3 regions of the Cellulomonas olei genome follow, and region 3 is predicted to be linked to each of the others. Evidence: predicted binding sites of a transcription regulator. Region 3 holds the regulator's gene; each other region holds the start of a gene.
What was found. The regulator HrcA, encoded in region 3, represses chaperone genes, less so after heat shock. The targets are predictions, from matches to a motif close to TTNGCACTCGNNNNNNNCGAGTGCNAA.
Positions count from the first base shown of each region.

Region 1: the regulator HrcA is predicted to act here: its motif matches at 3,180-3,206, upstream of AAHH18_RS18295 (FmdB family zinc ribbon protein).
Region 2: the regulator HrcA is predicted to act here: its motif matches at 6,580-6,606, upstream of groES (co-chaperone GroES).

Region 1 is NZ_JBCLVN010000005.1:174,771-184,513, forward strand. Features, by position in the region: gene AAHH18_RS03350 (hypothetical protein) at 1-920, shown strand, start outside; gene AAHH18_RS03355 (hypothetical protein) at 1,092-1,268, opposite strand; gene mscL (large conductance mechanosensitive channel protein MscL) at 1,349-1,882, opposite strand; gene AAHH18_RS03365 (SAF domain-containing protein) at 1,940-2,641, opposite strand; gene AAHH18_RS18295 (FmdB family zinc ribbon protein) at 2,764-3,108, opposite strand; gene AAHH18_RS03380 (5-formyltetrahydrofolate cyclo-ligase) at 3,247-3,885, opposite strand; gene AAHH18_RS03385 (molybdopterin molybdotransferase MoeA) at 4,032-5,246, shown strand; gene AAHH18_RS03390 (GNAT family N-acetyltransferase) at 5,246-5,851, shown strand; gene AAHH18_RS03395 (hypothetical protein) at 5,954-7,039, shown strand; tRNA gene AAHH18_RS03400 (tRNA-Ala) at 7,098-7,173, shown strand; gene AAHH18_RS03405 (helix-turn-helix domain-containing protein) at 7,268-7,870, opposite strand; gene AAHH18_RS03410 (GNAT family N-acetyltransferase) at 7,962-8,624, shown strand; gene AAHH18_RS03415 (isochorismatase family protein) at 8,642-9,193, shown strand; gene AAHH18_RS03420 (dihydrofolate reductase family protein) at 9,243-9,743, shown strand, end outside.
Region 2 is NZ_JBCLVN010000053.1:27,157-36,899, forward strand. Features, by position in the region: gene AAHH18_RS14870 (helix-turn-helix domain-containing protein) at 24-1,559, shown strand; gene guaB (IMP dehydrogenase) at 1,716-3,245, opposite strand; gene AAHH18_RS14880 (LuxR C-terminal-related transcriptional regulator) at 3,314-3,991, opposite strand; gene AAHH18_RS14885 (MerR family transcriptional regulator) at 4,092-5,273, opposite strand; gene AAHH18_RS14890 (WhiB family transcriptional regulator) at 5,600-5,896, shown strand; gene groES (co-chaperone GroES) at 6,137-6,433, opposite strand; gene AAHH18_RS14900 (class I SAM-dependent methyltransferase) at 6,659-7,858, shown strand; gene AAHH18_RS14905 (glutamate--cysteine ligase) at 7,855-9,003, shown strand; gene tsaD (tRNA (adenosine(37)-N6)-threonylcarbamoyltransferase complex transferase subunit TsaD) at 9,023-9,743, opposite strand, start outside.
Region 3 is NZ_JBCLVN010000018.1:39,645-49,387, reverse strand. Features, by position in the region: gene hemW (radical SAM family heme chaperone HemW) at 1-610, shown strand, start outside; gene AAHH18_RS07665 (DUF4870 domain-containing protein) at 617-988, opposite strand; gene AAHH18_RS07660 (DUF2189 domain-containing protein) at 1,161-2,231, shown strand; gene AAHH18_RS07655 (DUF3097 domain-containing protein) at 2,299-3,150, opposite strand; gene AAHH18_RS07650 (MFS transporter) at 3,199-4,806, shown strand; gene hrcA (heat-inducible transcriptional repressor HrcA) at 4,939-5,973, shown strand; gene dnaJ (molecular chaperone DnaJ) at 6,056-7,183, shown strand; gene AAHH18_RS07635 (16S rRNA (uracil(1498)-N(3))-methyltransferase) at 7,187-7,954, shown strand; gene AAHH18_RS07630 (sodium-translocating pyrophosphatase) at 8,063-9,743, shown strand, end outside.

The sequences.
Region 1 (9,743 bases), on a different contig from region 3:
TGCTGCGCGTGTGGTCCGCAGCCGCGTTCCTCGACCCCGCCTCCGAGGTCGACCGCATCCGCCGCGCGCTGCACGCCGTGGCCGACCGCCGGATCGCCGAGGCCGAGGCCGAGCGCCGCCGGGGCCTGCTCCTCGTGCCCGAGGCGCCACTGCTCGTCCCCGAGGCGCCGCTGCTCGACGACGACGGCCGCGGACCGGCCCCGACGCTCACCGGGTTCGCGGTGCCGCCGACCGGCGGGCTGCCCGCCGGAGGGGGTGCGCGCCCGGAGGAGGTCCGCGTGCCGGCTCCGGGCGGCCGTGGCGCCGACGCGGGCGTCACCGGGCCCGAGGAGGTCCGCGCACCTGCCGTGGCGGCGGACCGGGAGGCCGGGAGCACCCCGACCGGCGCGCCGGAGGAGGTCCGGTCCCCGGCCCCGACCGCGTCGGCGCCGGGTGGCGCCGCCGGGGCGACGTGGACGCCGCCGCCGGCCCCTGCTGCGACGGGCTCGGATGCGACGGGCCCGGGTGCGACGGCGCAGGCGCAGGGCGGGACGGACACGGGCGCTTCGCCCGCCCGTCCTGCCGCCGAGCGTGCCTCCGCCGGGCCGCGCCCGTCCACGTCCCCGATCCCCGCGACCGCCTCGCAGATCCCCGGTGTCATGGAGGCCGCGGCTCCCATGACCGGCGCGGTCCGCGCCGTGCAGCCGACGCTGGCGGTGCCCGGCGGGCCCCGGCCCGACGTGCGCCCGGGCCTGCCGATCAGCGCCTACTCCGACGACCAGCTCGACGACCTCGTGGCCTGGCTGGTGTCGGACGGCAGCGAGCGGACGCCGGAGGAGCTGGGCGCCGCGCTGCGCCGGGAGCTCGGCGTCACGCGGCGCGGGGCGCGGGTCGACTCGGTGGTCGCGGCGGCCGTGCGGCGGGCGACCAGCGGCAGCTGAGACCGCGCGCTGCGGCGGACGACCGCTCCGATCGCGAGCGTGCGGCGGGCGACCGCTGCGATCGCGACCGTGTGCCGGCGCCTGGATGGGACGGCCAGCGCGCGGCGGGTGTCCCCTGCGAGCGCGGAGGGGCGGGCGTCGGAGATGACGCCCGGGCCCGGCCGCTCGCGGTCACCAGTGCGGCGGGACGTCCCGGAGCAGGCGGTCGTCGTTCGAGTCCGACCGCTCGTCGCCCCAGCCGGTGTCCGAGTCGTCGGCGCTGCGCCCCGGGATCACGGGGGCGTCGTCCACCGCGCGGCGGGTCGGGGGCGTGGCGGCGGGTCGGGGCTCGGTCGGCGGTGTGGTCACCTCGCCAGTGTCCCACCGACCCGGGTGGCGGTCAGGTGTCGCGCACAGGCGGCACCGCGTGGTGCCGGTGCCGGCCGGCGTCAGATCGGGGGCTGCGGTGCGGCGTGCGCGCCGGGACCCGAGGCGGCCGGAGGCGCGCCCGGGGCCGGGGGCGGCGTGGCGCCCTGCCCGGCGGCGAGCAGGTCGCGGATCTCCTGGAGCAGCAGGATGTCCTCCGACGGGCGGGCCGGCTCGGCCTCGATGCCCCGCTTGCGGCGCTCGGCCAGCTTGTTCAGCGGCAGCACGATGACGAAGTAGACCGCCGCCGCCGTGATGAGGAACTGCAGCAGCGCGTTGAGGATCACGCCGACGTTGATCTCGGCGTCGTTCCGGCCGCTGATGACCCAGAGCTCGGAGATGTCCGGCTTGCCGAAGATCATGGCGATGAGCGGGCCGATCAGCCCGCTCTGCACGGCCGTGACCACCGCGCCGAACGCGGCGCCGATGACGACGCCGACCGCGAGCTCGACGGCGTTGCCCCGCGAGATGAAGTCCTTGAACCCCTGGAAGACGCCGGAGAGGCCCCGCGCGCGCTCCGTGGTGCTGCGCAGGCCCTGGCGTAGTGCGTCGCTCATGTCGTGAACTCCTCCGGTGCCCGTCGTGAGCACGTCCGGTGCCGGGTGGTCCGGGCATCATCCCACGATGACCGCACCGAGCACCCGGGAGGATGCGGCCGCCCCCAGGGACACGGCCTCGTCCGGTCGCACCGCGAGCAGCACCGGCCCGTCGGCGGCGGACCCGTCGCGCAGGCCGTCGCCCCCGTCAGCCGCAGCCGCTCCCGGCCCGTCCGCCGCGCCGCCCGCGGCGTCCCCGGCGCCGCCGCCCGCGGGGGCGAGCACGACGGCGCCGCGCGCCACGCGCTCCGGCTCGTCGCCGTCCAGGACGGGCGCGGCGACCACGTCGACGAGCACGCCCGGGCGGAGCAGCGCGGCCACGCCCGCGTCCGCGAACCGCACGGGCACCACGACCGTGCCCTCCGGCGGGACGGCGGCCTCGTCCGCGAGCAGCTCCGGCACCAGCGGGAGCCCCTGCGGCACCGCGACGAGGAGCGGGCGGCCCGTGACGTCGTCCGCTCGCGGGACGTCGCGGTGCGGGACGAGCGCCGGCGGGACCTGCTGCAGGTGGACGTCCCGCGGCCGCAGGACGGCGCCGGCCGGCAGGTCCCGGGCGGCGACGGGTACCTCGACGGTGGGCGGGTCGGGCGGCCGCACCTGCTCGACGACGGCCACCACCGCGAGGGCGGCGCACAGGGCGGCGAGGGGGCGCCGGGCCCGCCAGGCGAGCAGCCGCAGCGCCCGCCGGGTGGCGGGGGAGATCCGACCGGTCAGGGGCATGCCGCGACGCTAGGCGCGGGGGAGCGACCCGTCCGGCCGCGGCGGGCGCGGGTGGGGACGGCGCGCCGTGCGGCGTCCTGTGGAGGAGCGGGTGCCCGCGTCGCGGGCGGGACCGCTCGGGCTCAGCCGGCGGCGGGCTTCGCGGCGGACGAGGAGGAGGACGTCGAGGACGTCGACGTGCTCGACGACCCGCCCGACGACGACCCGCCCGACGACGAGCTGCCCGACGACGAGCTGCCCGACGACGTGGTGCTCGACGACGACGAGCTGCTCGAGCCCGAGGTCCGGCCGGACCGGGAGTCGGTCCGGTAGAAGCCCGATCCCTTGAAGACGACGCCGACGGCGGAGAAGACCTTGCGCAGCCGGCCGCCGCAGCTCGGGCACTCGGTGAGCGCCGCGTCGCTGAAGGACTGGTGGATGTCGAAGGCGTGGCCGCACTCGGTGCAGGTGTACGAGTAGGTGGGCACTGCTGTCTCCCGCGGATGACGTGACCTGGTGGGGGAGGGGCCGGTCGTCCGCGCGGTGGTCGGCGGCGGGCCTGGCACTCTCCGTGTCCGAGTGCCAATGATACGCGCCCCCGGGATGTTCCCCCGGAGCGGGCGCGATCAGGCGCCCAGGTGGTACCAGCGTTCGGGGGTCGCGACCATGTCGACCCTGCGGTCGTGGGGCTCGCGCGGCAGGGGACGGACCTCCGCGTCGTAGAGCTCCTCGGCGAACACCAGGGCGATGACCGGGGTGCCGGGGCGTGCGTGGGCGAGGGCGCGGTCGTACCAGCCACCGCCCTGGCCGAGGCGGGTCCCGGACGTGTCGACGGCGAGCGCCGGGGCGACGATCACGTCGGCCTCCGCGAGCGCCTCCGCCCCGAGGGACGGCGTCGAGGGCTCCGGCGGGCGTCCGGGTGCGCGCTGCAGCAGGTCGTGCCGGCCGGCGTACCGCGCCCACTCGCGCTGCAGCCCCGCGCCGAGGACGGGCAGCAGCACCTCGATCTGCCGCCCCGCGAGGGAGTCGAGCAGCGGGCCGGTGTCGGGCTCGGTGGGTCGCGCCGAGTACACCGCGACGCACCGGGCGTCGGCCAGGGCGGGGATCGTCTCGACGACGTCGACGAACGCGTCCGCCGACTCCGTGCGCCTCCGGGCCGACCGTGCCTGCCGGGCCGCGCGCAGGAGGGCCCGGAACTCGTCCTTCACCTCGGTCACCGTGCTGCCCTCGGAGACGTGCGGGTACGGCTGGGCGACGGCGCTCATGCCCCTAGTGTCGCAAACGCCCGGGGGCCGCGGCAGGACCAACGGCGGACAGCGCGTCGGCGCGAGCCCCGGGCGGGACCCGCGGGCGGGCCGTCCCCGGCGCGGTGCGTGCGCCCGCCGCAGCGCCCGCCGGGCAGAATGCGGGCATGAGATCCGTGCAGGACCAGCTCGCGGCGGTGCTGGCCGCGGTGGGCCCGGTGTCCCCGCTCGACGTCGTGCTCTCCGACGCGGCGGGCTGCATCCTCGCCGAGGACCTGGTCGCCCCCGCCGACGTGCCCTCGCGGCCGGTCGCCGCGTGCGACGGGTACGCGGTCGCGAGCGGGGACCTGCACGGTGCGGGCGCGCCGGTGCTCCCGGTCGCCCACGACGTGCTGGCGGGGGATCCCGCCGCGCTGCGCCTCGCGCCCGGCCAGGCGGTGCGGATCGCGTCGGGCGGGCCGGTGCCCGCGGGTGCGGACGCCGTCGTCGCCGCGGAGGACACCGACCGCGGGGCCGTGCGCGTGACGCTGCACCGGCTGCCCGTGCCCGGCGTGAACGTGCGGCCTGCCGGCGCGGACACGGCCCGGGGGTCGGTCGTCCTGGCCGCGGGGACGCGCCTGGGCGCTCGGCAGCTCGCCGTCGCGGCGGCCAGCGGCCGGGGGCGGCTGCGCGTGCACCCCGCCCCGCGCGTGGTCCTGGTCTCGACCGGGTCCGAGCTGACCGAGCCGGGCACGCCCCGGCGCGACGGCGGCGTCTACGAGGCCGCCGGCCACGCGCTGGAGGCGGCCGTCCGCGACACCGGAGCGACACCGGTGCGGGTGGGCGTGGTGACGGACGACCGCGCCGTGCTGAGCGAGGCGCTCGAGGACCAGCTCGTGCGCGCGGACGTCGTGGTGACGACCGGGGGGCTGTCGGAGTCGCAGCACGACACGCTCGCGGACGTGCTCGCGCCGCTGGGCACCGTCCGGTTCGACCAGGTCGCGATGGCGCCGGGCTACCGGCACGGCTTCGGGACGGTGGGCGGTGGCGCGGGGGCCGTCCCGCTGTTCGCGCTGCCGGGCCACCCCGTCGCCGCGCAGGTGGCGTTCGAGGTGTTCGTCCGCCCCGCCCTGCGCGCGATGGCGGGGCACACCGACCTGTTCCGGCCGTCGGTCGCGGCGCGTGCGGACGTGGGCTGGGAGTCGCCGGCCGGCGTGCGCCAGTTCGTGCCGGCCGCCGTCGTGGGGTCGCCGAGCGAGGGCTACCGCGTGACGCCGGTGGGCGACCCCGGTGTGCCGTCGGTGACCGGGCTCGCGCACGCGAACGCGCTGGCCGTGGTGGGCGAGCAGGACACCGCCGTCGTGGCCGGGCAGGTCGTGCACTGCCTGGTGCTGGAGGGCTGATGCCGCGCGGCTGGCCGGTCGTGCTGACCGACGGCGACGTGGCCCTCCGGCCGCTGCGCCGCACCGACGAGGCGGTGTGGATGCGGCTGCGCGCCGCGAACGCCGCGTGGCTGGAGCCGTGGGACGCGACCTCGCCCGAGCCGCTCAGCGGGCGGCGCCCCACGTTCCCGCAGTTCGTGCGGACGCTCGACCGGCAGGCCCGCTCGGGGTCGTCGCTGCCGTTCGCCGTCGAGCACGAGGGCGAGCTCGTCGGGCAGCTCACGGTCTCGGGCATCACGTACGGCTCGCTGTACTCGGCGTCGATCGGGTACTGGATCGCGCGGCACGTGGCGGGGCGCGGCATCACGCCGACGGCGGTGGCGCTCGCGACGGACCACTGCTTCGCGGGCCTCGGGCTGCACCGCGTCGAGGTGAACATCCGCCCGGAGAACGGCCCGTCGCTGCGCGTGGTGGAGAAGCTGGGGTTCCGCGACGAGGGCCTGCGTGAGCGTTACCTGCACATCCAGGGCCGGTGGTGCGACCACCGGACGTTCGCCCTCACGACGGAGGACGTCCCCGGCGGGCTGCTCGCGCGCTGGCACGCGGCGCGGACGCCGCGCGCCTGACGGGCCGGGCGCGGGACCGGGGAATCACACCGGTGTGATTTCCCCGCGGACACGCCGCGACGGGTCCGGTCGCACCGCGCGCGCGGCCCCTACCGTCGTGGAGTGTACGAATTCGCCGGACCGGCCGCCCTCGCGGTGGTCGTCCTGTGGATCGCGTACCTGGTGCCGCACAAGCTGCGGCACCGGCAGCAGCTGCTCGAGTCGCGGACCGACGACCGGTTCTCCGACGCGTTGCGGGTGCTGGCGGTGACGGGCCCCGCGGGGTCGGGTCGGCGCCGGCGTCCGGACGCGGCACGGGGGGTCCGGCAGGACTGCGGCCCGGTGGACAAGCGAGCCGGGTTGCTCACCCCGGGCACGGGGACCCGGCTCGCCGGAACGGACAGAGGAGCCACGGACGTGGACCGACCGCACGGGACCCAGGACAGGATCGGCGCCGACGCAGCCCGCCGCGCCGCGCAGCTCCAGGCCGCCCACGCCGCGGCGACCGCCCGCCGTGGCGCCGCCGCCCGCCGCCGCGGGGTGCTCGCGGGCGCGCTGCTCGTGGCGACGGCCGCCGGGTGGGTCGTCGTCGCGGCGACCGCCGTCGGCGTGCTCGCCGGGCTGGTGCCGACCGTGCTGCTCGCGACCGTGCTGGGCCTCGGCCGCCGCGCCGTCGTGCAGGGCCAGGCCGCCGAGGTGGAGTGGGAGCGGCGGATCGCCGAGGCGCACGAGGTCGCCCGCTCCCGCGCGTCCCGCCCGGCCCGGACGCACGCGGCGGGTCGCGCGGTGCACCCCTCGTCGGCGGACACCCAGGCGATCACCCGCGTCCGCGTCGACGAGGCGCCGGCCGGGCGTCCCGTCCGGGACGGCGGGCGCGAGGGCGACACGTGGTCCCCGGTCGCCGTGCCGCGGCCGACCTACGCGATGAAGGCGCCCGCACCGCGCCGCGAGCCGGCTCCGCTGGGCGAGGTCGAGGGTTCGACGCACGCCGCTCCGGCGCGCACGCCGGTCGCCGACCGCGACCTCGCCCCGGTCGCGACGGGCGCGCCCGCCGAGGCCCCGGCCGCCGAGCAGCCCGCGGAGACCGGCGCCGCGCCCGCCGTGGCGGAGGCCGGACGGGCCGCCGAGCCGCTCGCCGCGCCGGAGCCCCCGACGGGGTCGATCGACCTGGACGCCGTGCTCGCGCGGCGTCGCGCGGCCGGCGAGTAGCCGCGCACCGCGGTGTCGTGAGCACCCCTCACCGGGTGCTACGCTGTTCACCGCTCAAGGGGCTGTGGCGCAGTTGGTAGCGCGTCTCGTTCGCAATGAGAAGGTCAGGGGTTCGAATCCCCTCAGCTCCACCAGCAGCACACGAAGGGCCCGCCGGTCACGGCGGGCCCTTCGTGCATCCGGCGAGTGCGTCCGGCGCCGCGCGTCTGGCGCCGGCCGTCCCCAGCTTCAGTTCCCCCCGGCCTCCGGCTCCTGCGGGGCGGGCTCCTCCTCGGGCGCGAGCCGCGGGTGCTCGGTGGGGTACATCGCGGTCAGCAGTGCGTACGCGCGTGACCCGGCGGAGGTCCGCGGCAGCTGTGCGTACTCCCCGACGAGGTCCAGGACGCGGTCCCAGAACTCGGCGGCCCGCCCGGCGTCGATCCAGGCGTAGCGGGTGAGGCCGCGCAGGTCGTCGTCGCGGACGGCCGCCTCCGCGTCGCGCGCGGCGGCCTCGAAGAAGCCGGGGGTGTCGGCGCGCGGCTCGACCCGGACGTCCCCGACGGTGAACAGCCGGGCGGTCCGGCCGTAGAACGACTCCTCGCGCCCGCGGACCGTCCGGGTGCGGACCACGGTCAGCAGGCCGGCGTCCGCGAGCACCTTGACGTGGTGGGCCACGGTGCTCTTGGGCCTCCCGGCGGCCGCGGCGAGCTCCTGCACGCTCGCGGCCCGCTCGAGCAGGAGCTCCAGCAGCACCTCGCGCAGGGGGTGGAAGATCGCCCGGACCTGCCGCGGGTCGCGGACCACCTGCCGGTCGGCGAGCGGGTACCCGGGGAGCTGCTGACTGCTCGACATCGGTGGATCACTCCTCTACGCTGACTGATCCAAGGAAGTGGATCAGTCGGGACGAGCCTACGCGGGGCCGGCGCCCCGGGGGAGGTGCGACATGGTCGCCGAGACGCAGGCCGGCACCGCCGCGAGCGGGCGCGGGGCCGCGACGCCCTCCTGGACGGTGCGCCCGCTCGACGGGGAGACCTGGGACGCCTTCGCCGAGCTGGTCGAGCGCAACGGCGGCGTGTTCGGCGGGTGCTGGTGCCTGGGCCACCACGCGACGCCCGAGGGGCGGTCGTTCCACGAGGTCCGCGGGATCGACAAGCGCGCGACCAAGGAGGAGCTGGTGCGCGCCGGACGGGCGCACGCGGCGCTCGTGCTCGACGACGAGGGTCGCGCCCAGGGCTGGGCCAAGTACGGCCGGCTCGACGAGCTGCCGCTGCTCGCGCAGCACCGGCGGGCGTACGAGAAGGAGCCGTCGACGCCTCCCGACTGGCGGATCTCCTGCTTCTACACCGACACGCGCCACCGCCGCGAGGGCATCGCCCGGGCCGCCCTCGCCGGCGCGCTCGACATGATCGGCCGGGAGGGCGGCGGCACCGTCGAGGCCACCCCCGAGATCACGGCCGGGCGGGTCGCGCACGGCCGGTTCCTGTTCGTCGCCTCCGTCGAGCTCTTCGAGGAGCACGGGTTCGAGCGGGTGCGGCAGCTCGGCACGTGGGCCTGGCTGGTCCGCCGGGTCGTGGAGCCCTCGGAGCCGCGGGGCGCCCAGGCGTAGCACGGGAACGGAGACGCATGTCCACCCTCGAGGGACGGGACGGCCGCGCACTGGTGGTCGTCGACCTGCAGCACGGCGTGATCGACGGCGCCCACCGGCGCGAGGAGGTCCTCGCCACCGTCACCGACCTGGTGGCGCGGGCCCGCGCCACCGGGGTCCCGGTCGTGTGGGTCCAGCACCACGACGACGAGCTCGTCCGGGGCACGCCGCCCTGGCAGTGGGTCGACGGCCTGGGGCCGGCCGACGGGGAGGCCCTCGTGGAGAAGTCGTTCGGCGACGCGTTCGCCGGCACGACGCTGGAGCAGACCCTCGCCGGGCTCGGGACGGCCGAGATCGTCCTCGTCGGGGCGTCGAGCGAGCAGTGCATCCGCTGCACCCTGCACAGCGCGGTGGTGCGCGGCTACGACGTCGCGCTGGTCGCGGGGGCCCACACCATGGTCGACCTCTCCGAGTACGGCCTGCCGGAGCCGGCCGTCGTCATCGGGTTCCTCGACTCCGTCGCCGCGTCCGGCATGGAGTGGCCGGGGCGGCGCGGCCGGTCCGTGACCCCCGACGCCGTCGGGTTCTGACCGCCGACCGCCGCCCGGGGGTGTCGTACCCCGGCGCTACGGTCGCGCGATGAGGACGATCTACAACACCGCCACGACCCTCAACGGCTACATCGCCGACGAGCGGAACTCCCTCGACTGGCTGTTCGCCGTGGACGACTCGGTGGCGCCCGACCAGGAGGCGTTCCTGGCCGGCGTCACCGTGCTGGTGCTGGGGTCCACGACGTACGAGTGGGTGGTCGAGCACGAGGACCTGGTCGCGCACCCGGAGCGGTGGCCCGGGTACTTCGGCCGGCGGCCGCTGTTCGTCTTCACCACCCGCGAGCTGCCGGTGCCCGAGGGCGTCGACGTGCGGTTCGTGCGGGGGCCCGTGGCGCAGGTGCTGCCGCGCATCCGGGAGGCGGCGGGTGACGGGGACGCGTGGCTCGTCGGCGGTGGCGACCTCGCCGGTCAGCTCCTCGACGCGGGGGCGCTCGACGAGGTGCAGCTCTCCGTCGCACCCGCCGCCCTCACCGGCGGGGCCCCGGTGCTGCCGCGGACGGTCGGGGCGGACCGGCTGCGGCTGCGCACG
Region 2 (9,743 bases), on a different contig from region 3:
CCGTCCCCGCGCCCAACTCCCCCGTGACTCCCACGCTCCCCGAGCAGCTCGCCCACGTGGGCTCGCTCGTCCGGTCCGCCCGCCGCCACCGCGGCCTCACGCAGACCCAGCTCGCCGAGCTCCTCGGCACCAGCCAGTCCGCCGTCCACCGCATCGAGCAGGGCTCCCAGAACCTCAGCCTCGACATGCTCACGCGCATCGGCGCGGCGCTCGACGCCCCCATCGTGACCCTCGGCGGCCCCCAGCACACCCACCTGCGCGTGCAGGGCGGCGTCCGCCTCGAGGGACGGCTCGACGTCAACACCTCCAAGAACGGCGCCGTCGCGCTGCTGTGCGCCTCGCTGCTCAACCGCGGCACCACGCGCCTGCGCAACGTCGCCCGGATCGTCGAGGTGGACCGCATCGTCGACGTGCTGCGGTCCGTCGGCGTCCGCGCCACGTGGTCGAACGACGGCCACGACCTCGAGATCGTCGTGCCGAAGGACCTCGACCTCGAGGCCATCGACGTCGACGCCGCCCGCCGCACCCGCTCGATCATCATGTTCTTCGGCCCGCTGCTCGGGCAGCACGACGAGTTCCGGCTGCCGTACGCCGGCGGGTGCGACCTCGGCTCCCGCACCGTCGAGCCGCACATGATCGCCCTGCGCCCGTTCGGCCTGTCCGTCACCGCCAGCGGCGGCCGCTACCTGGCCCGCGTCACCGACCCGGGCACGGAGAACCTGTCGATCGTGCTGACCGAGCGCGGCGACACCGTCACCGAGAACGCCCTCATGGCCGCCGCCCGGCGCCCCGGCGTCACGACCATCCGCAACGCCAGCCCCAACTACATGGTCCAGGACCTGTGCTTCTTCCTGGAGCTGCTGGGCGTGCGGGTCGACGGCATCGGGACCACCACGCTCACCGTGCACGGCAAGGCGGAGATCGACGCCGACGTGGAGTACGCGGTGTCCGAGGACCCGGTCGAGGCGATGAGCCTGCTCACCGCCGGCATCGTCACCGGCTCGGAGATCACCGTCGGCCGCGTGCCGATCGAGTTCATGGAGATCGAGCTCGCGACGCTCTCCGAGATGGGCCTGCGGTACACGCTGTCGCCGGAGTACACCGCCCACAACGGCCGCACCCGGCTCGTGGACATCACCGTGCACCCGAGCGACCTGCGCGCGCCGCTCGACAAGATCCACCCGATGCCGTTCCCCGGCCTCAACATCGACAACCTGCCGTTCTTCGCGGTCATCGCCGCGTGCGCGACGGGCTCGACGCTCGTGCACGACTGGGTGTACGAGGGCCGGGCGATCCACCTGACGGACCTCACCCGGCTCGGCGCCGACGTGCGCCTGCTCGACGCGCACCGGCTGCAGGTGTCCGGCCCCACGCACTGGTCCGGCGCGGAGGTGTCGTGCCCGCCCGCGCTGCGGCCCGCCGTGGTGATCCTGCTGGCGATGCTCGCCGCCAAGGGCACGAGCGTGCTGCGCAACGTCGACATCATCGCCCGCGGGTACGAGCAGCTGCAGGAGCGGCTGGTCGAGCTGGGCGCGCAGATCGAGACCTTCCGCGACTGACCGCCGACGCGACGGGGCCGGGTGCACGCGCACCCGGCCCCGTCCGCGTCCGCCCGAGGCGGCCGCGAGGTCGTCAGTCCCGGCCGAGGTCGTCAGCTCGGCATGACGACCTCGGCCGCACGTGACGACCTCGCGGCGGGACGCGCGGCGCGCGGGTCAGCGCACCGTGTAGTTCGGGGACTCCGAGATCATCTGGACGTCGTGCGGGTGGCTCTCCTTGAGGCCCGCCGGCGTGATGCGGACGAACCTCCCGCGCTGCTGCAGCTGCGGGATCGTGCGCGCGCCGACGTAGAACATCGACTGGTGCAGGCCGCCGACCAGCTGGTGCGCGACCGCCGCGAGCGGGCCGCGGTACGGGACCTGGCCCTCGATGCCCTCGGTGATGATCTCGTCGTCGGTGAGGTCGCCCTGGAAGTAGCGGTCCTTTGAGTACGACCGGCGGTCCCCGCGGCTCTGCATCGCGCCGAGCGACGCCATGCCGCGGTAGCGCTTGAACTGCTTGCCGTTGACGAACACCAGGTCGCCCGGGGACTCGTCGCAGCCGGCGATGAGCCCGCCGACCATGACGCTGTCCGCGCCGGCCACGAGGGCCTTGGCGATGTCGCCCGAGTACTGCAGGCCGCCGTCCGCGATGACCGGGACGCCCGCCGGCTTGGCCGCCAGCGACGCCTCGTAGACCGCGGTGACCTGCGGCACGCCGACGCCCGCGACCACGCGCGTCGTGCAGATGGAGCCCGGGCCGACGCCGACCTTGACCGCGTCCACGCCCGCGTCGACCAGCGCCTGCGCGCCCTCGCGGGTCGCGATGTTGCCGCCGATGACCTGCACGTGCCGCGTGGCCGGGTCGGACTTGATGCGGCGCACCATGTCGAGCATGAGCCGGGCGTGGCCGTTGGCGGTGTCGACGACGAGCGCGTCCACGCCGGCCTCGACGAGCGCGGTCACGCGGTCCCAGGCGTCGCCGAAGAACCCGACGGCCGCGGCGACGACCAGGCGGCCGGACGCGTCCTTGGTGGCGAGCGGGTACTGCTCGGACTTCACGAAGTCCTTGACGGTGATGAGCCCCTGCAGGCGGCCGTCGGCGTCCACCAGCGGCAGCTTCTCGACCTTGTGCTTGCCGAGCAGCGCCGCGGCGTCGTCGTTCGAGATGCCGACCGGCCCGGTGACCAGCGGCATCGACGTCATCGTGTCGCGCACCCGCCGGGTGGCGAACTCGGCCGGCGGCACGAAGCGCAGGTCGCGGTTGGTGATGATGCCGAGCAGCCGGCGGTCGTCGTCCACGACCGGCAGGCCGGAGACGCGGTACTTCGCGCACAGGGCGTCGAGCTCGGCGAGCGTGGCGTCGGGACCCACGGTGACGGGGTCGGACACCATGCCGGACTCGGAGCGCTTCACGAGGTCGACCTGGTGGGCCTGCGCCTCGATCGACAGGTTGCGGTGCAGCACGCCGATGCCGCCCTGGCGGGCGAGCGCGATGGCCATGCGCGACTCGGTGACGGTGTCCATCGCGGCGGACACCAGGGGGATCGACAGGGAGATCTCACGCGTGAGGCGGGTCGTGGTGTCGACCTCGCTCGGGATGACGTCGGTCTCGCCCGGGAGGAGCAGGACGTCGTCGTAGGTGAGACCGATGAAGCCGAACGGGTCGGCAGGCGCGGCGGATCCAGGGGTACCCAGGTCGGTCATCCCCCGATGATACGGCGGTTCCCGACGGCACCCGGACGCCGGGGAGGTGACCTCCGCGACGCCCCGCGTCAGCGGATGAGGCCGCGCCGCAGGCCGATCGCGACGGCCTGCGCCCGGTCCGCCGCACCGAGCTTGCGGAACAGCCGGCGGGCGTGGGTCTTGATGGTGTCCTCGGACAGGAACAGCTCCTGGCCGATCTGGGCGTTCGACCGGCCGTTGCTCATGCCGACCAGCACCTCGACCTCGCGCTTGGTCAGCGAGACCTCGTCGCGGGACGCGCCGGCCTGCACCGGCAGCTCCGCCCGTGCGACGGCGGGCGTGGGGGCGCTGGCGACGGCACCGTGCGCCGCGACCGCGTCCGGGACGCCGGCGGGCAGCGCCGGGCTGGCGAGGATGTGGGCGGCGACCGCGGCGAGCTCCGCGCGGCCGACGTCCGGGGCGAGGTAGCCGCGCGCACCCAGGGCGATCGCCCGGTCCAGCGCGATCTCGTCGCCCGGCACCGCCAGCATGACGACCGTCGACTGGGACGGCACGGCCCGCAGCCTGCGGATCGCCTCGACCGGGCCTGGCGACGGCAGGTGCGCGTCGAGCAGCACGATCGTCGGGGGCACGCGGCGGGCGAGCGTGACCAGCTCCTCCACCGTGGCTGCGGCGCGGACCGGCGCGAGCGAGGGGACCCCCAGTGCCGTCAGGACGATGCGTTCCCGCACCGCCGTCGACCCGTGGCACACCACGACGCCAGCCATCGACCTCCGCCTTCCGCCTCTGCCCGGTCCTGGCGGACCCGGCTTCTAGGTGTATCGGCCGGATCGGGCGGGACGTTAGCGCGAACGGGTCACGGATCGGTCACCGGCAGACCGCGAGCACCTCGTGCACGAGCCCCGGGACCGTGCGCACCCGGTAGACCTCCGGCCCGCGCGGCACGGCCGGGGACGCCTCGTCGGGCACCATCGCGAAGACCGGCAGCTCCGGGTGCTGCTCGACGAGCGCCGCCAGCGTGGCGAGGTCCGGCGCGGCCTGCTCGCTCGTGAGCACGACTGCCGACGGCGACGTCATCGCGGTGATCTCCAGCAACCGGTGCCGACCGGTGGGGCCCGCGACGACGCGCGCATCCACGCCCGCGTCCGCCAGCGCGCCGGCCAGCACGTGCAGCGACAGCGGCCGCGGCTCCCCGGGCGCGGCCATCAGCAGCGCGATGCGCCGGCGCGACGGGTGCGCCGGCACCCGGCCCGAGCGGTCCCGCAGCACCGCGAGCGCGGCGGCCACCACGAGCGCGTCGGGCTCGTCGCCGGGGCGCGCCAGCACCGTGCGGGAGGCGATCCCCGCCCGGGCGGGTGCGACCAGGTCCGACCACCACCGCGTCAGGTCGGCGCCGGCGGGCAGGGCGAGCAGGCGGGCGACCTCGCCGGCGTCCGCGCGCAGCGCCGCGTCGATCACGGCGGTGGGGGTGGCGGGCCGGTCGGCGCTGGGCGGCGGCCGCAGGGCACCGAGCGACGTCACGCCGGCACCTCGGGCGACGCCCGGACCCTCCGCACCGCCGACGAGGTCGGGCACGGCGGACAGGTGCCGCACCACCGGCTCCTGCGGGGCGCCCTCCCGGGCGAGGCGCGCGGCGTCCGACGGCGGCACCCCGTCCAGCGTCAGGGCCCGCATCCTCATCAGCCGCGCCAGGTCGGCCGCGCTGTAGCGGCGGTGCGCGCCGGCGGTGTGCTCGGACGGGCCCAGGCCGTAGCGGCGGTCCCACGTGCGCAGCGTCGCGGGCGCCACCCCGAGCCGCCCCGCGACGGCGGCCACGGTCAGCGTCGGCGCGGCGTCGCCGGCGTCCGGGGCCGGCGACCCGTCCGAGCCGGTGGTCTCGTCCGGGCCGGTGGTCTCGTCCGGGTCGGCGGTCTCACCCGGGTCGGCGGTCTCACCCGGGTCGGCGGGGTCGACGGGTCCGGCGGGGTCGGCCCGCTCGGTCGCGTCGGTGGCGTGCGGGTCCACCGAAGGTGCCCGCCCCGCCGTGCCGCCGTCGTCGTCGATCTGCATCTCGCCCGTCTCGTCCGCGCCCGTCGTCCTCGCGCCCCGCCGATTCTGCCGGGGATGTGGCGCGGTTTCCACCGGCGACGGCGCGATCGGCGACCGACCCGGCGCCGGACGGTTCGCGTCGAGAACGCGTCAACGCAGGTGAGGCCCGTCACGAATCGCTTCACGCCAGATCGCGACACGGTCTTGAACAACTCCTGGCGCGGTTGTAGTGTCTCCAGCAGTGCAGTTCGACGCCGCACCAGGGACGGAGGTCCCAGAGGCGGACGGACCGCCTCACTCGCACGATCAGCCCGGTGGCTCGCGCCGCCGGAGGTATGGAGGAGCACATGGCCGAGATCTCTCGCCTCCCGGGCCCCGTGATGGAGCTCTGGGAGTGGCAGTACGAGGGCGCCTGCCGGGACGCCGACCAGGACCTGTTCTTCCACCCCGAGGGCGAGCGCGGGGCCGCGCGCCGCCGCCGCGCCGAGGCGGCCAAGGCCATCTGCGCGACCTGCCCGGTCATCAACGAGTGCCGCGAGCAGTCGCTCGCGGTCCGTGAGCCGTACGGCGTGTGGGGCGGGCTGTCCGAGGACGAGCGCGCCGCCGTCCTCGCCGCCGGCCGCACCCAGAGCCAGGTGGTCTGACCCCGGCTCCCCCTGACGTGGCGACCGCCGCGGTGCGATACCGCCCGGTCGCCGATCACGACGACGAGGCCCCCATCCGCGTGCGGAGGGGGCCTCGTCGTGCGTGCGGCGCGGTCCGGGCACGACGGGGCCCCGGACGCGGGGCCTACCCGGCGACGACCCCCGGACGCGCCGAGGCCCCCCTCCGCAGCGCGGAGAGGGGCCCCGGACGCCGGCCGGCCGCTCAGGGCCGGCGCGGTGTCACTTCGTGACGATCGCGAGGATGTCGCGGGCGGAGAGGATCAGGTACTCCTCGCCGTCGTACTTCACCTCGGTACCGCCGTACTTGCTGTAGATGACCTTGTCGCCGACGGCCACGTCGAGCGGGACGCGGTTGCCGTTGTCGTCGACACGGCCCGGGCCGACCGCCAGGACCTCGCCCTCCTGGGGCTTCTCCTTGGCGCTGTCCGGGATGACCAGACCGGAGGCGGTCGTCTGCTCCGCCTCGAGCGTCTTGACGACGATGCGGTCCTCGAGCGGCTTGATGGAGACCGACACAGCGGACCTCCCCTTCGCGTGTGAGTGCTGCCTGATGTCCGTTGCCGCACCGTGCTCACGGCCGGCCGTCGTCGCGGGTGCCGGCGGCCGTGCGGGGCGGTTGGCACTCCCGGTACGAGAGTGCCGATCAGCACTCTAGGAACCCGTTAGCACTCGGTCAAGGCGAGTGCCAACGACGACCCCGTGCGCCGCGTCCGCGTGGGCGCGTCGTGCGAGGATCGCGGCATGGACGCGTCCGGCCTCGCCAAGCTGCTCAGCCCCGAGGGCTGGGCCCTGCTGTCGGCGCTGCCCCCCTACGACGAGCAGCACGCGATGGCGCTGTCGGAGCGGCTGCGGCGCGACGGGTTCCCCGCGGACCTCGTCGCGGCCGCGCTCACGCAGTCCCGGCTGCGCGCACGGGCGCACGCGAAGCTCGGCGAGTTCGCCGACGGCATGCTGTTCACGCCCGCCGGGCTGGAGCAGGCCACCCGCCTGGTCGTCGCGGCGCAGCACGCCCGCCGGTACCAGGCCGCGGGCGTGCAGCGCGTGGCGGACCTCACGTCCGGGATCGGTGCGGACGCGATGGCGTTCGCCGGCGTCGGCCTGCGGGTGCTGGCCGTGGACGCGGACGAGACGACCGCCGCGCTCGCGACGGTCAACCTGCGCCACTTCCCGGAGGCCGAGGTGCGCCACGGCGACGGCCTGGGCGTCGACCTGGAGGCCGAGGGCGTCGACGGCGTGTACGCCGACCCCGCGCGGCGCACGGCGGGCGGCAGCCGGGTGTTCGACCCCGCGGCGTACGCCCCGCCGCTGGACGCCGTGCTGGCCCTGCGGGCCCGCGTGCCCGCGCTCGGCCTCAAGCTCGGGCCCGGCGTCCCGCACAGCGCGCTGCCGGACGACGCCGAGGCGCAGTGGGTGTCCGTGGACGGCGACGTCGTCGAGCTCGGGCTGTGGTTCGGCCCGCTCGCCCCGGAGGGACCGGGACGGTCCGCGCTCCTGCTCGGGGGCTCCGGCGGGTCCGTGCTGCTGCGCGGCGGCGACGCGACCGCCGACCCGCACCCTCCCGTGGGCCCGGTCGGCGCGTACCTGTACGAGCCCGACGGTGCGGTGATCCGCGCCGGGCTGGTGGCGGAGGTCGTCGCCGGCGTGCAGGGCCGGCTGCTGGACCGCACCATCGCCTACGTGACCTCGGACGCGCTGCACGCCACGCCGTTCGCGACGGCCTACCGCGTGCTGGACGACCTGCCGTTCGGCCTCAAGCGGCTGCGGGCGTACCTGCGCGAGCGGGACGTCGGCGCGCTGACGATCAAGAAGCGCGGCACCGCGGTCGTGCCCGAGCAGCTCCGGCGCCAGCTCGACCTGCGGGGCTCCGTCCCCGCGACGATCGTGCTGACCCGGGTCGCCGGGCAGCAGCAGGTGCTGCTCGTCGAGCCGGTCGGCGCATGACGGCGCCGGCGCGGCTGCCGTTCGCGCGGTCGGAGCGGTCCACCGTCGGCATCGAGTGGGAGCTCGCGCTCGTCGACGCCGACTCCGGCGACCTCCGGCAGGTCGCCAGCACGGTGCTCGACGCGGTGCGGCCCGCGGACGGCGCCGAGCACCCGGCCATCAAGCAGGAGCTGCTGCTCAACACCGTCGAGGTGGTCTCCGGCGTCTGCCGGACGGTCGGCGAGGCGGGCGCCGACCTGCAGCGCGCGATCGACGAGGTCCGCACCGTCACGGACCCGCTGCGCGTCGAGCTCATGAGCGCGGGCACGCACCCGTTCGCCCGCTGGGCGCAGCAGAAGGTCACCGACAAGGAGCGGTACGCCACGCTCATCGACCGCACGCAGTGGTGGGGCCGCCAGATGCTCATCTACGGCGTGCACGTGCACGTCGGCATCGAGGACCGCGCCAAGGTGCTGCCGATCTCCCGGGCGCTGCTGACCTGCTTCGCGCACCTGCAGTCGCTGTCGGCCTCCAGCCCGTTCTGGGGCGGCAAGGACACCGGGTACGCGTCCAACCGGGCCCTGATGTTCCAGCAGCTGCCCACGGCGGGGCTGCCGTTCCAGTTCGAGCAGTGGGAGCAGCTCGAGGCGTACGTCGGCGACATGCTCCACACCGGCGTGATCGACGCGTTCGACGAGGTGCGCTGGGACGTGCGCCCGTCCCCGCGGTTCGGCACGGTCGAGACCCGCATCTGCGACGGCTCCCCCACCCTGCTGGAGGTCACGGCGCTCGCCGCCCTCACGCACTGCCTGGTGGAGCACTTCTCGACGCTGCTCGACAGCGGGCGGACGCTGCCGACGATCCCGCCGTGGTTCGCCCAGGAGAACAAGTGGCGCTCGGCCCGCTACGGCATGGACGCCATCATCATCACCGACGCCGCCGGCGAGGAGGAGCTCGTCACCGACGCGGTCGCGCGGCTGCTGCGCGACCTGGAGCCCGTGGCCGAGCGCCTGGGCTGCGCGGCCGAGCTGGACGCGGTGCGGGTCATCCTCCGCAAGGGCGCGTCGTACCAGCGGCAGCGGGCCGTGGCCCGCCGGAACGCCGGGGAGCTCGACGCGGTGGTCGCGTCGCTGGTGGCCGAGATGCGGGCCGGCCGGCCGCTGTAGCCCGGCCGGGACGCCGGTCTCAGACCGTCACGGTCTCCAGCGGCATCGTCGAGTCCACGCCGATGCCGAAGTCCGAGGCGGGGAGCCCGCGCCGGACCACCGCGGCCCCGAGCGCGGCGATCATCGCGCCGTTGTCGGTGCAGTACCGGATGGGCGGGATGCGCAGCTCGATGCCGGCCTCCGCGCAGCGCTCGGCCGCGAGGTCGCGCAGCTGGGAGTTGGCGGAGAACCCGCCGCCGACGACGAGCGTGTCCACGCCGTGCCGCCGGCACGCCGCGATGGTCTTGGCGGTGAGCACGTCGGCCACCGCGGCCGCGAACGACGCGGAGACGTCCTCCAGCGGGATCTCCTCGCCGGCGTCCTGCCGCGCCTCGACCCAGCGGGCCACGGCCGTCTTGAGCCCGGAGAACGAGAAGTCGTACGCGTGCTTCTCCTGGTCCTTCGCGGCCGTCAGCCCGCGCGGGAACCGGATCGCCGTCGGGTCGCCCTCGCGCGCCAGGCGGTCGATGTGGGGGCCGCCGGGGTACGGCAGGCCGAGCAGGCGGCCCACCTTGTCGAACGCCTCGCCCGCGGCGTCGTCGAGCGTGGAGCCCAGCTCGTGCACGCCGGTGACGACGTCGTCGACCAGCAGCAGGCTGGAGTGCCCGCCGGAGACGACGAGCGCCATGACCCGGTCGGGGAACAGGCCGTGCACGAGCTCGTCGACGGCGGCGTGGCCGATGACGTGGTTGACGCCGTAC
Region 3 (9,743 bases):
GGCGCTCGCGACGGGCGTCGACCACGTCTCCGCGTACGCGCTGGTCGTCGAGCAGGGCACCCGGATGGCCGTGCAGGTGCGCCGCGGGGAGCTGTCCCTGCCCGACGAGGACGACCAGGCCGCCAAGTACGAGCTCGCGGACGACCTGCTCACCGGGGCGGGTCTGCGGTGGTACGAGGTCAGCAACTGGGCGCGCACGCCGGACGACGCATGCCGGCACAACCTGGCGTACTGGCGCAACGACGACTGGTGGGGCGTCGGCCCCGGCGCCCACAGCCACGTCGGCGGCGTCCGGTGGTGGAACGTCAAGCACCCGCGGGCCTACGACGCGCGGCTCGCGGCGGGCCTCAGCCCGGCGGCCGGGCGCGAGGTGGTCGAGGACGCGTCGGCGCGCCTGGAGCGGGTGATGCTCGGCGTCCGGCTCGGCGAGGGGCTGCCCCTCGACGCGCTGTCGGCCCGCGCCCGCGCGGCGGTCGGGACCCTCGTGGCCGACGGCCTCGTCGACGGGCGCGCGGCGCTGGGCCGGGGCGACCGACCCGGCGCCCGCGTCGTGCTCACCCGCAGGGGGCGGCTGCTCGCGGACGCCGTGGTGCGGACGCTGACCGACTGAGCCGGCTCAGCTCACGAACCGGATGTTCACCGGGTAGCGGTACCACTCGTACCGGCTCGCGGCGACGGCCGCCAGGATCTGCAGGACGAGCTGCCCGACCGCCACCAGCAGCAGCAGCGGCGTCCCGAAGCCGAGCGTGACGAGCGCGATCACGCCCGCGGCGACGTAGGCGACGAGCAGGGTGAGCTGGAAGTTCAGCGACTCCTTGGCCTGGTTCTCCAGGTACGGGCCGCGGCCGCGGAACACCAGCCAGATCACGAGCGGCGCGAGGAACCAGGCCACCAGCCCGCCCAGGTGCGCGACGATCGCCCAGGTGCGCTCCTCGTCGGGGCGCAGCGGCTGCGGTCCGGCGGGCGGGTACGGCGGGGGGTACGACACGGTGGCGCTCCCGGGACGTCGGCGACGGGTCGTGGCGAGGCTACCCGCCGGAGGTGGCGCCGTGTCCGAGCTGTCCGATTCGCACCCGTCCGGCCGCGTTCCTTGACACGCGACCTGCGGCTTCGGTTCGCTGTCGCGACGGACGAGCGACGTCCGGACCAGGAGGACTCCGATGACCGAGAACCCCGGCACGAACCCGCCGCGCGACGACGAGCCGTCGACGCCTGACGCCCCGAACCCGCCGAGCACCCCGGAGCCGCCTGTCGCGGAGCCGCCGTCGGCACCGCCCGCCGGTGCGCCGGGCGGGCCCACCCCGCCTGCCGCGCCGCCGGTCCCGCCGACCGCGCCCCCGACGGCCGCCGGCGCCCCCGGCGCGTACCCGCCGCCGCCCGCCGGTGCGCCCGGCTACCCGCCCGCCGGGGGGTACGGCGCCCCCGCCGGCGGCTACCCGCCGCCTCCCGGGGGCTACCCGCCGCCGCCGGCCGCCGGCTACGGCCAGCCCGGCCAGGACCCCTACGGCCAGCAGCCCGGCTACGGCCAGCAGCCCGGCTACGGCCAGCCCGGCGCCGGCGTGACGGTCGGCGACTCGTTCAACTGGGGCTGGACCAAGTTCACGCAGAACTGGGGCCCGTTCGTGCTCGGCGTCCTCGTGTACGTCGTCGTCATCGGCATCGTCGCGGCGGTGCTGTTCGCGATCCTCGGGGCGGGCACCGCGGCGTCGATCGACCCGGTCACGGGCGAGCTGCGCACGGGCGGCGCCGTGGGGCTCGGCTTCGGCTGGCTCCTGGTCCTGGCGGTCGTCGTGCTGCTGTCGGCGTTCCTCCAGGCGGGCGTGATCCGCGCGTCGCTGGAGGTCGCGAACGGCCGCCGCATCGAGTTCGGCACGTTCTTCCGGTTCGACGACCTGGGCAAGGTCGTCGTCGCGGTCCTGCTCGTCGGCGTGGGCACGGCGATCGGCACCCTGCTGTTCGTCCTGCCGGGCATCGTGTTCGCGTTCTTCGCGCAGTTCACGCTGTTCTTCGTGCTCGACAAGGGCATGGCGCCGGTGGACGCGCTCAAGGCCAGCTTCACGCTGGTGAACCGCAACCTCGGCACCGTCGTGCTGCTGTACCTGGGCGTGCTCGCGGCCAACGCGGTCGGCAGCTTCCTGTGCTACGTCGGCCAGCTGGTGTCGTTCCCGTTCGGGCTGCTGGCGACGACGTACGTGTACCGCCGGGCGCAGGGCGACCCCGTCGCCCCCTGACCCCGGCCGCACGCGGCTCCGCACCGACCGGCGCCGTCCCCACCCGGGGGCGGCGCCGGTCGGGCGTTCAGGGGGCCGTCACGAAGTCGATCAGCTCCTCGACCCGCCCCAGCAGCGACGGCTCGAGGTCCGCGTAGCTGCGGACGCCGCGCAGGATGCGCTGCCAGGCGCGCGCGACGTCGGCCTGCTCGTCCGCGGGCCAGCCCAGCTCGCGCAGGATGCCGCGCTTCCACTCGGTGCCGCGCTCGATGGTCGGCCACGCGCGCAGGCCCACCCGCTCGGGGCGCACGGCCTGCCACACGTCGACGTACGGGTGGCCGAGCACCAGGACGGTGCCGCGCGGCGCGACCCGCAGGGCCTCGTCCGCGATCCGCTGCTCCTTGGACCCCGGCACCAGGTGGTCGACCAGGACGCCGACGCGGCGGGACGGCTCGGGCCGGAACTCTCGCAGCGCGTCGACCAGGTGGTCCACGCCGTCGAGCAGCTCCACGACGACGCCCTCGGCGCGCAGGTCGTCGCCCCAGACCTTCTCCACCAGCTCCGCGTCGTGCTTCCCCTCCACCCAGATGCGGCTGCCCACGGCGACGCGGGCGCGCTGGTCGGGGGCGGCGATCGAGCCGGAGGCGGTGCGGCGCGGACCGGTGGGCGCGGCGGCGCGCGGCGCGACGAGCTCGACGGGGCGCCCGTCGACCCAGAACCCGGGGCCGAGCCGGAACGTGCGGGTGCGGCCCCGGCGGTCCTCCAGGACGACGACGTGCTCCCCGCCGGACTTCTCGACCCGGACGACCGCCCCGACCCAGCCGGTGGTGACCTCCTCGACGACCAGGCCGCGCTCGGCGGGGGTGGGGACGGAGGTCGGGCGGCGGTGCGCGCGGGCCGACCCGGCGGCCAGCACGTCGGGTCCGTAGCGGTCGGTCACCGCGGCAGCCTAGGTGCCGACCGCGCGGGCCCGTGGTACGACACGACGGTGACGTCCACCCCGCACCCGCCCCCGGACCCGCAGCGCCCGGCCCCGCAGCCGCCCACCGCCCGGCCGCCGGCCGCCCCGGAGCCCGGCCCGCGCGCGCCGGCACGGCAGGAGCCGGACCCGCACCGCTGGCGGGCGCTCGGCGTCTGCCTGGCGATCGGGTTCATCACGATGCTCGACGTCTCGATCGTCAACGTCGCGCTGCCGTCCATCGAGCGCAGCCTCGACGCGGGCGCGAGCCAGCTCCAGCTCATCGTCGCCGGGTACACCCTGGCGTTCGGGCTGGTGCTGGTGCCGGCGGGCCGGCTCGGGGACGCCCGGGGCCGGCGCACGCTGTTCCTCGTGGGGCTCACCGGCTTCGCGCTGACCAGCCTCGGGGCGGGTCTGGCGCCGTCGGACGAGGTGCTCGCGGCGATGCGCCTGCTGCAGGGCGCGAGCGCGGGCCTGCTGAACCCGCAGGTGGTCGGCACGATCCAGCAGCTGTTCTCGGGGTACGAGCGCGGCCGGGCGTTCGGGTACTTCGGCGCGACGATCGGGGTGTCGACGGCCCTCGGCCCGCTGCTGGGCGGGCTGATCATCCAGGCGTTCGGGGCCGAGCACGGCTGGCGGTGGGTGTTCTTCGTGAACGTCCCCGTGATCGCGGTGGTGCTGCCGCTGGCCGTGCGGTTCCTGCCGCGCGGCCGCCCCGGGCCGTCGGCCGCGTCCGCGCGCTCGGGCCGCCCGCGCCTGGACGTGCCGGGCCTGGCGCTGGTCGCGGTGACCACGACGGCCGTGATGGTGCCGTTCGTCATCACCACGGGCGAGGGCGGCGACGACCCGGCGCGCTGGTGGTGGCTGGCGGTGGCGGCGGTGCTGGCCGTGGCCACGGTCGCGTGGGAGCGCGGGTACCAGCGGCGGACCGGCGCGGCCGTCCTCGACCCGCGGGTGCTGGGGGAGCCGTCGTTCCGCAACGGCGCGCTGCTCGGCATGGCGTACTTCGCCGGGTTCACGGCCGTGTTCCTCGTCACCACGCTGTACCTCCAGCAGATCGCGGGGTTCACGCCGCTGCAGGCCGGGCTCGTGGGCATGCCGTTCGCGATCGCGTCGGCCGTCGCGGCGCAGCAGTCGGGCCGCCTGGTCGCGACGCGCGGGCGCGCGCTGGTGGTCGTGGGGCTGGTGCTCGTGCTCACGGGCCTCGTCGGCACCGACCTGGCGATCCGCCTGGTGGACCCGCCGGCGGTCGGGCTCGTGGTCGCCGGGACGCAGATGGTCGCGGGCGCCGGCAGCGGCCTGGTCATCTCCCCGAACCAGACGCTCACGCTCGCGCGCGTCCCGGTGGACCGGGCGGGCGTCGCGGGCAGCATGCTGCAGGTCGGGCAGCGGGTGGGCTCCGCGCTCGGCGTGGCCGTCGCGCTGTCGACCTACTACACGGCGCTGGCTGCGGGCGTCGAGGGCGGCGTGGCCGCCGGCCGGGCGCTGCTCGTCACGGTGGCGCTCGTCGCGGTGGCCCTCGTGGTCGGCGTGGTGGACCTGGTCGCGCGGCGCCGCGACCCGGCCGCGACCGGCGGGACGTCGGGGTCCGGGGCCGTGGGCGCGGGCGGCAGGGCACCTGCCCGTGCGGCCGAGTAGAATTGGCACTCGCGTCGGGTGAGTGCCATCCCGGCCGCGCGTCGCCGGCGGCCGCCGGACGGCGCGGGGGCCGGACGTGGGGCGCGGCGGACCCGGCGTGACGGGCGGCCGGACAGGCATCGGGAGGTGGCGATGAGCGAGGACCGCAGGCTGGACGTGCTGCGCGCGATCGTGGAGGACTACGTCGCCACCCGCGAGCCCGTCGGCTCCCGCGCGCTCGTCGAGCGGCACGCGCTCGGCGTCTCGCCGGCCACCATCCGCAACGACATGGCCGCGCTCGAGGAGTCCGGCTACATCGTGCAGCCGCACACCTCCGCCGGCCGGGTGCCGACCGACAAGGGCTACCGGCTGTTCGTCGACCGGCTCGCGACCGTCAAGCCGCTGTCCGCCCCGGAGCGGCGGGCCATCGAGACCTTCATGGAGGACGCGGCCGACCTGGACGACGTGGTCGACCGCGCCGTCCGGCTGCTCGCCCAGCTCACCCACCAGGTGGCCGTCGTGCAGTACCCGTCGCTGCGGCGCACGGCCCTGCGGCACGTCGAGCTGGTCCCGGTCGGCGACCGGCACCTGCTCGTCGTCATCATCACCGACCACGGCCGCGTGGAGCAGCGCACGCTGGAGCTGGCGGACCCGCTGGACGAGGCCGTCGTGGCCCGGCTGCGGGTCCGGCTCAACGTGGCGGCGGCCGGCCGGCGCCTCGCCGAGCTGGACGCCGTGCTGTCCGGGCTGTCCGACGAGTTCGAGCCCGTCGCGGCCCCGCTGGTGCGGGCCGTCGTCGCCGTCGTGGAGGACACGCTGGCCCGCGAGAGCGAGGAGCGCGTGGTGCTGGCCGGCACCGCGAACCTCGTGCGGGGCGGCGGCCAGGACTTCGCCCGCACCATCAGCCCCGTGCTGGAGGCGCTGGAGGAGCAGGTCGTGCTGCTGCGGCTGCTGACCGAGATGGCCGAGGACGAGGCCGCCGTGGCCGTCCGCATCGGCCGGGAGACGCAGCACGAGGGCCTGGTGGAGACCTCGTTCGTCACCACCGGCTACGGCGGGCCCGGTGACGGCGGCGGTGCCGCTGTCGCCCGCATCGGATCGGTCGGCCCGCTCCGCATGGACTACCCCGGGACCATCGCGACGGTGCGTGCCGTCGCCCGCTACCTGTCCCGGATCCTCGCCGGGTGACCGGCCCCGACCGCACGACCCGCGCCCGCCCCCGCGGCGCCCCCGACCCGCGTCGACGCGCGCGACCGACAGGAAGTGACGAGTGAGCGACTACTACGAGGTGCTCGGCGTGGACCGCGACGCCACGCCCGAGCAGATCAAGAAGGCCTACCGCCGGCTGGCGCGCGAGCTGCACCCGGACGTGGCCGGCGCCGACGCCGCGTCGGAGGAGCGGTTCAAGGACGTGTCCCGGGCGTACGACGTGCTCTCCAACCCGGAGAAGCGCCGCATGTACGACATGGGCGCCGACCCGTCGTCCCCGGGCGGCGGCATGGGCGGGGGCTTCGGCTTCCAGGACATCTTCGAGACGTTCTTCGGTGCCGCGGCGGGGGGCGGCGCGCAGCGCGGTCCGATCCCGCGGGCGCGCCGCGGGCAGGACGCGCTCGTGCGGCTCGACATCGACCTCGCGGAGGCCACGTTCGGCACGCACCGCGAGGTGCCGGTCGACACGGCGGTGGTCTGCCCCACCTGCAGCGGCACCTGCTGCCGTCCCGGCACGTCCCCGCGCACCTGCGACGTGTGCGGCGGGCGCGGCAGCGTCCAGCGCGTCGCGCGCTCGTTCCTCGGCCAGGTCATGACGTCGCAGCCGTGCGCGGCCTGCCACGGGTTCGGCACCGTCATCCCCGAGCCCTGCACCGAGTGCGCCGGGGAGGGGCGCGTCCGGTCGCGCCGGGTCCTGGAGGTCGACGTCCCCGCGGGTGTCGACACCGGCACGCGCATCAAGCTCACGGCGCAGGGCGAGGTCGGCCCGGCGGGCGGCCCGGCCGGCGACGTGTACCTGGAGATCCGGGAGCGCCGCCACGAGACGTTCGTCCGGGAGGGCGACGACCTGCACTGCACGCTGCAGGTCCCGATGACGGCGGCGGCGCTCGGCACGGTGCTCACGCTGGAGACGCTGGACGGCCCCCAGGAGGTGGACCTGCGTCCTGGTACGCAGCCCGCCCAGGTGGTCACGCTGCGCGGGCTCGGGGTCGGCCACCTGCACGCCGGCGGCCGCGGCGACCTGCACGTGCACGTGGACGTCCAGGTGCCGACCGCGATGGACGACGAGCAGGCGGAGCTGCTGCGCCGGCTCGCGGCGCTGCGCGGCGAGGAGCGCCCGGAGGCGCGGCTGAGCGCGTCGGCGCCGGGGGTGTTCGCGAAGCTGCGCGACAAGCTCGCCGGACGCTGACGCGTGACGGCACCCGTCTTCCTGGCCGAGCCGGGCGGCCTCGCCGCCCTCGCGGCCGGCGACCTGTACCTGCTCGACGGCACCGAGGGGCGGCACGCGGGCGTCGTGCAGCGGCGTGCGCCGGGGGAGCGCGTCGACGTCGTCGACACGGCCGGCGTGCGGCTGGTCGGCGAGGTCGAGCACGTGGGCCCCGAGGGCGTGCACCTGCGCGTCCAGGAGGTCGTCGTGGAGGCGGTGCCCGCGCCGCGGCTCGTCCTGGTGCAGGCCCTCGCGAAGGGCGACCGGGACGAGCTGGCGATCGAGGCGGCCACGGAGGTCGGCGCCGACGGCGTCGTGCCGTGGCAGGCCGAGCGGTCGGTCGTCGTGTGGCGCGGGGACCGGGCGGCGAAGAGCCGGGCGCGCTGGCTCGGCACCGTCCGCACCGCGGCGAAGCAGGCCCGCCGGGCGCACGTGCCCGAGGTGGAGCTCGCGCTGGACTCCCCGGCGCTCGCGCGGCGGGTCGGCGACGTGGTGGCCGCGGGCGGGGTCGCGCTGGTGCTGCACGAGGAGGCGACCGTGCCGCTGGCCGGGGCCGGGCTGCCCGCCGCCGGCACCGGGACGGACGTCCTGGTCGTCGTCGGCCCGGAGGGCGGCATCTCGGAGCGGGAGGTCGCGGCGCTGGTCGGCGCCGGGGCCGTCACCGTCCGGCTCGGGCCGCACGTGCTGCGCACGTCGACGGCCGGTCCGGTGGCCCTCGGGCTGCTCGCGCAGCGGCTCGGCCGCTGGGGCTGAGGCGCCTGCCCGGGACGTCGGTCCTGGGCCGTACGTCTCATCCGTGACCTGCGTCACGGTCCTAGCGTCGAAGGTGGCAGCGAAGGCGCTCTCACCAGGGAACCGACCGTGAACACTGACGTACGGACCGGCAACGACGACCTCGCGGCGGGGGCAGCAGCACCTCGCCGCACCTCCCGGCGCTCCCGGCGCCTGCCCGTGCTGGGCGGGGCCGCCGGCGCGCTGACCCTCCTGCTCGCCGGGTGCGGCGAGGCCGGCGCGGGTGCCGGCGGCGGCGCCGGATCGGGCGCCGGCGCGGGCGCCGTGCACGGCGGCGAGGCGAGCCTCGTGCTGCCCGACCTCGGCGCCGTGACCGTGCTCGGCGGCGTCTCCGGGCGCCTGCTGCTGGGCCTCGGCCTGGTGGTGTGCGTGCTGGGGCTGGCCTTCGGCGTCGCGTCGTACGTGCAGCTCCGGCGCCTGCCGGTGCACGCGGCGATGCGGGAGATCTCCGAGCTCATCTACTCCACCTGCAAGACGTACCTCACGCAGCAGGGCCGGTTCCTCATGCTGCTGTGGGTGTTCATCGCCGCGGTGATCGTCGTGTACTACAAGGCGCTCGTCGGCTTCGAGTGGGGCCGGGTCGCGATGATCATCGCCTTCAGCCTGCTCGGCATGGCGGGGTCCTACGCCGTGGCGTGGTTCGGCATCCGCGTCAACACGTTCGCCAACTCCCGGACGGCGTTCGCGTCGCTGCGGGGCCGGCCGCTGCCGGTGCACCGCATCCCGATGAAGTCGGGCATGTCGATCGGCATGGTGCTCATCAGCCTCGAGCTGTTCATGATGCTCGTGATCCTGCTGTTCCTGCCCGCGGACGTGGCGGGCGCGTGCTTCATCGGGTTCGCGGTCGGCGAGTCGCTGGGCGCCTCGGCGCTGCGCATCGCGGGCGGCATCTTCACCAAGATCGCGGACATCGGCTCCGACCTCATGAAGATCGTCTTCAAGATCAAGGAGGACGACGCCCGCAACCCCGGCGTCATCGCCGACTGCACGGGTGACAACGCGGGCGACTCCGTCGGCCCGAGCGCGGACGGGTTCGAGACCTACGGCGTGACCGGCGTGGCGCTGGTGACGTTCGTGCTGCTGGCCGTCGACGACCCGGCGGTGCAGGCGACGCTGCTGGTGTGGCTGTTCGTCATCCGCGCGGTCATGGTCATCGCGTCCGCCGTGTCCTACCTGGCCAACGACGCCTGGACCCGCCGCCGCTACGCCACGGCCGACCGCATGGACTTCGAGAAGCCGCTGACGTCGCTGGTGTGGCTGACCTCGCTGGTGTCCATCGTCTTCACCTACGTGACGACCTGGGCGGTGCTCGGGCACCTCGAGGGCGCCGGGGACGGGCTGTGGTGGAAGGTCGCGGCGATCATCTCCTGCGGCACGCTGGCCGGCGCGCTCATCCCGGAGCTCGTCAAGGTGTTCACCTCGACCAACAGCCGGCACGTGCGCGAGGTCGTCACGTCCTCGCGCGAGGGCGGCCCGTCGCTCAACATCCTGTCGGGCCTGGTCGCCGGCAACTTCTCGGCCTACTGGCTCGGCATGACGGTGGTCGGTCTCATGGGCGGCGCGTTCCTCATCAGCGAGCAGGGCCTCGGCGACCTCATGGTCGCGCCGGCGGTGTTCGCGTTCGGCCTCGTGGCGTTCGGGTTCCTCGGCATGGGCCCGGTGACCATCGCGGTCGACTCCTACGGCCCGGTCACGGACAACGCGCAGAGCGTCTACGAGCTGTCCCTCGTCGAGGAGCTCCCGGGCGCCG